DNA from 2 places in the Flintibacter hominis genome. Region 1 is predicted to be linked to the other one. Evidence: riboswitches for the same ligand, from Rfam matches in the RefSeq annotation. Region 1 holds a riboswitch; the other holds the start of a gene.
The links. Region 1 has a riboswitch for cobalamin ahead of H8S11_RS09825 (S-layer homology domain-containing protein). Riboswitches for the same ligand answer to the same signal wherever they lie in the genome.

Region 1 (2,392 bases):
GATAAATATTTGATCGTAGATCGAAAGGTCTACCTTCTGGGCGGCAGAAATACAACGGATCTGTTTTTGGGAGAGCAGCCCTCTGTCAAGCCGAACATCGACCGGGAGCTTCTTGTGATGCGGTCTGGACAGGATCCAGAGGACTCGCTGTATCAGCTGGTGAACTATTTTGAGTCGGTTTGGGCGCTTCCGGACAGCAGACTGTTTCAGGGCCGCCTTGGAGAAGAAGACCGGCAGCGAGAGGAGGAGTCGTTACGCAGCCGGGAGCGGGCTATGAGGGCGGCAGAGCCAGAATTATTTGTCCCCGTGGACTGGAGGGAGCGTACATTTGAAACCGGGCGGATCAGCCTTTTGACAAATCCGATCCAGGCGGAAAATAAGGAGCCCTGGATGTGGTATTCTCTCAACCGGCTGATGTCTCAGGGGAAACAGGTGATCGTTTATACCCCTTATATTATTTGTGGGCGGGAGATGTATCATGATCTGGAGCGGCTGACCTCGGGGGGCACAGAGATTCAGATTATTACAAACGATGTAGCCAGTGGCGCAAATCCCTGGGGATGTACCGACTATCTGAACCAACGGCGGAAAATCTGGGATACGGGCGTACAGGTCTATGAGTATATGGGGGAACATTCCTGCCATACAAAGGCTATGGTAATTGACGATAGACTCAGCGTAGTCGGGTCGTACAATATGGATATGAGAAGCACCTATCAGGATACGGAGCTGATGCTGGTGGTGGATTCTCCCAAATTGAACCGGATGATTCGGGAAGAGGCCGAGCACGATCAGACGTACAGTAAGACAATGGGAGAGGACGGAGAGTATCAGTATGGGGAAAAGTATGTGCCGAAGGAGTTGAGCTTTGGGAAAAAGGCGTTCTATCTGGTCCTGCGGGTACTTACTATCCCGTTGCGGAGATTTTTGTAAAATAATAGTCCGGGCAAAGAGGCAGAACGGAATTCGGATTGACAAGGACGGAACATCATTTTATAATGACAAAAAAAGCATCATGACCTCGTGTCTGCTTTGGGCAGAGGCGGGGATGAGGGAATCCGGTGAGAACCCGGAGCAATACCCGTTGCCGTATGCGGGGGAGGCTGTCGTTCATGGCGTGAGCCGGTCATTGGGAGCGATCCTGAGAAGGCGGAGCGACAGGCGCGGAGCGGTGCTCCACACCCCACAAGCCGGAAGACCTATGGTGTTTATATGACAGGGCATTGGTATGCCCAAATGCACCGCGGGAAAAGTCGGCCGCGGCAGTCCTGTTATGGTCTGCCGCGGCCGTTTTTTATATTATTTGAGTTTTGAATGAGAGAAATGGAGGAGATTTGATGAGGAAAATAAGGACAAGGGCCTTGAGCCTGCTACTCACCCTGGTCATGGCGCTGGGCCTGCTGCCGGGGACGGCGTGGGCGGAGGAGGGCGGTACCACCAGTCTGCCAGAGTTCGAATCGTGGGAGTCAATGGGTACAGATAAAGCGTTCAAAATAAGTTCTGAGGAAAGTCTGAAAGCATTAGCGAATGCGGTGAAAGACGATGATGCAAGTGGCACCTACAATATGTCCGGTATCACATTTTATCTGGCCAATGACATTACATTGAGCAGTGACTGGACTCCGATTGGAAATGTTGCATATCCAAGTGATGGTTTTGCAGGAACTTTTGATGGCAATGGGCACACCATCAGCGGAATGAATATCAATAGCAGTAGTTCTGGCGGTGTCGGTCTGTTTGGGACAATCAACGGTGCAACGATCAAAAATCTGAAGGTTGAAGGAACGGTGTCAGCAACCAAGAGTGGTTATGTTGGCGGCATTGTTGGCAAGACCAGCGGCACTGTCACCATCGAGCGATGCTCCTTTTCTGGCAGCGTCCAGTCTTCCAAGACCGGAGTAAATGCGGGGGCCGGCGGCATCATTGGGCGGGTCAACAGCGGATCTGTGTGCGTCTCAGGCTGTGCCAACACCGCAGACATCAGAGGCGGCGCGGCGGCGGGCATTCTAGGCTATTGCTCCGCCAATGGGACAAGCATTGAAAATTGCTATAGCACCGGCACGATCTCCGGTTCCAACAGGGCCGGGGGTATCGTCGGGCAGGTATATTCAACTACCCCGATTCGCAACTGCTTTACCACATCGGATGCCATCAGCGGCTTCAACGGCGAACTGTTCAACTGCTTTGACAACTCTGATCTTCCAATCGACGCTTCTCTGCTGGGCGATGCCTTCACCACCGATGCAGAGGGTAATGTAATCCTCGCCTGGCAGGCTGGGAATACTCCCAAGCCCCCCGAGCCCAGTATTTCCATCCGCTCTACCAACGGCGATACAATTTGGGTACAGACGGGCGGCGGCGACAAAAATGATACCATTCTCTATGTAGACTA
Region 2 (2,392 bases), on a different contig from region 1:
CTGGTTGTACAGGCCGTCTACGCTTCGGAAGTCAGGAATGCCGCTCTCGGTGGACACTCCAGCCCCGCCGAAAAAGACAATGGACTCGCTCCCGTCGATCCACTCCTGAAGCCTTTTGATCTGTTCCTCCATGGTCGTTCTCCTTCTTCGGCATGATTCAGCGGAACACTTTGTCCCGCAACTTACACAGGACCTGATACAGCGGGTCGGCCAACACCAGGGCCAGGACAAAATTTCCCCCACAGTGGAGCAGGTCCGCCGGGATACCGGATATCCACCAGGACAGGGCCGCCCAGGGGCCGCCGGTGACCCAATAGGGGACCGACATCAGCGCCCCGAAGGCCAGTCCAAAGGTGCCGCTTGCCATTGCGAGTAACAGCGGGCGGCCCGGAGGCAGCTTGGTACAGATCAGGCCCCACAGGGGCCAGACATAGAGATAGCCTAACCACCACATAGGGTTGAAGCCGTACAGCAGTCCCTCTACCACCACAAAGGGAAGGATGATCGAGAGGACTTGCCTTCCAAAAACAAGAGCGTACACCAGGATGAGCAGGGAGACCGGCTCGATGTTGGGCAGAGGGGACAGGACCATCTTCAACACCGTCAGCGTGGAGGCCATCAGTCCACAGAGCACCACTTTTTTCGCCCCGTTGAGGGGTCTCCTCTCTCCCATGGTCAATAGGTAGACAAAGTCAGCTCAAAGTGGTCGCCGTCCTGGACCGGGGTGGTGTCCACTCCGGTGTTCACCATCTCGCCGTCCTGGGTGACGCGCCACCACTGGTTCTCACTCTCCTGGGCGGTCTCCCCGTCTACTGTAGTAATATATAAGCCGAACTGGCTGCTCTCGCCCTTCACAAGCTTTTCCTCGACCAGCACCTGACCCAGATACTCGGCGTCAGTGTGGTAAGTAAACTCCTTAGCGCTCTCGTCCCCGTGGACCACCTCCACCACCACAGTCTTGTCGCCCACCTGGGTCTGGGGCCTGGTGAAGTACCAGAGGCCGGCCATGAGGGCGGCGACGATCATCAGCGCTGCGGCCGCCAGCAGGGTTTTCCTGTTTCTCATAATATTTTCCTTCCGCCCTTGCCGTCACTCGCGGCGCGGGCAAGCAAGCTCCCAGGCAGGTCTTCTGACTCAAGGCTCTCCACCCGCTCCCCCGCCTTCCCGGCAGATGCCGGCGGCACATCGGGGGTAGGCTCCCCTCTCACAGCGGCGTGACCGTGGACATACGTCTCTTCCCTATTCTCCCGGAAACCGGGCACCTGAGGCGGGAATATTATAGCACAGCGTCTTAGAAAAGGAAAGCAGGACTTGTGGCGTGCCGAGTTGTTGCACCATACTGGATGCCCACAGGCGCATCACTTCCCGTCAAGGGGGGCGGTCAGGGCAGTCCCTGTGCCACCTTGACCGCTTCTTTGATTCAGTGCACGACGGCGTCCTCCGCGGTGAAGCCGCCCAGGGAGCCCTCCTTGACTTGAATGCAGACATAGGTGACGCCGGAATCCTCCGCCGCGGAGAACTGTCGCTTGGCAGCCGGGGCGACCCGCAGCCAGTCCCCAGCGGCGAGGGAGACGTTCTCTCCGTCGATGATCGCCCTGCCCGCTCCCGCCAGGATACCGTAGATCTCCTCGTTTCGCCTGTGGGAATGTACAAAGGGCACCCCCGCCCCAGCGGGGAGCCGGTTGACGCTGACCTCCGCGCCGGTCAGGCCCAGCTTATCATGTAGTTCGGCGCGGTCCTCAGTCCCAATGTTGATTTTCGTGTAGTTTGTCATGGTTTTGACCTCCAAATCTTGTTTGCAAGTCGCCTTGCGTGCCTTTAGTGTACAGCCACCGCATACTCGGCTACAAGTACGCACCTTTTTATAACTGTACACGCGAAAAACGATGTGCTATACTGTGCCCGGAGGTGTATCGCCATGAAAACGAAGGAGGAACTTCCGGCCTGTCCAGTGGCCACCGCGGTATCCTTAATTGGCGGGAAGTGGAAGCTGCTGATCCTGCGCAATTTGAAGGCGCGCCCGTGGCGCTTCAACGAGCTGCAGCGGGATCTGGACGGGATCTCCCAGAAGGTGCTGACGGACAGCCTGCGCCAGATGATCGATGACGGCCTCGCCTATCGCCGGGACTATCAGACCATGCCCCCGCGGGTGGAGTATGGCCTAACCGAGCTGGGAAAAGAGATGCTGCCCATTATCGACGCCCTGGCCGATTTTGGGACCTATTACAAATCGACGCTCCAGCCGTAACGCCCCGCCACCCCAAAATTTTTCACCAAGGAGAATGCTATGGACGCTATCATTCAGGCCCTAGCCCGTGAGCTGGGCCGCAGCGAAGCACACATAAAAAATGTGGTCAACCTTATCGACGAGGGAGCCACCATCCCCTTTATC

Region 2: another riboswitch for cobalamin. It lies ahead of H8S11_RS07450 (DUF4430 domain-containing protein); the one in region 1 lies ahead of H8S11_RS09825 (S-layer homology domain-containing protein).

Annotation. Positions count from the first base shown of each region.
Region 1 is NZ_JACOPO010000006.1:36,379-38,770, reverse strand. Features, by position in the region: gene H8S11_RS09830 (phospholipase D family protein) at 1-933, shown strand, start outside; cobalamin riboswitch at 1,005-1,221, shown strand; gene H8S11_RS09825 (S-layer homology domain-containing protein) at 1,338-2,392, shown strand, end outside.
Region 2 is NZ_JACOPO010000004.1:87,837-90,228, forward strand. Features, by position in the region: gene H8S11_RS07440 (NAD-dependent protein deacylase) at 1-132, opposite strand, end outside; gene H8S11_RS07445 (hypothetical protein) at 158-673, opposite strand; gene H8S11_RS07450 (DUF4430 domain-containing protein) at 676-1,065, opposite strand; cobalamin riboswitch at 1,103-1,281, opposite strand; gene H8S11_RS07455 (cupin domain-containing protein) at 1,421-1,774, opposite strand; gene H8S11_RS07460 (winged helix-turn-helix transcriptional regulator) at 1,919-2,248, shown strand; gene H8S11_RS07465 (Tex family protein) at 2,288-2,392, shown strand, end outside.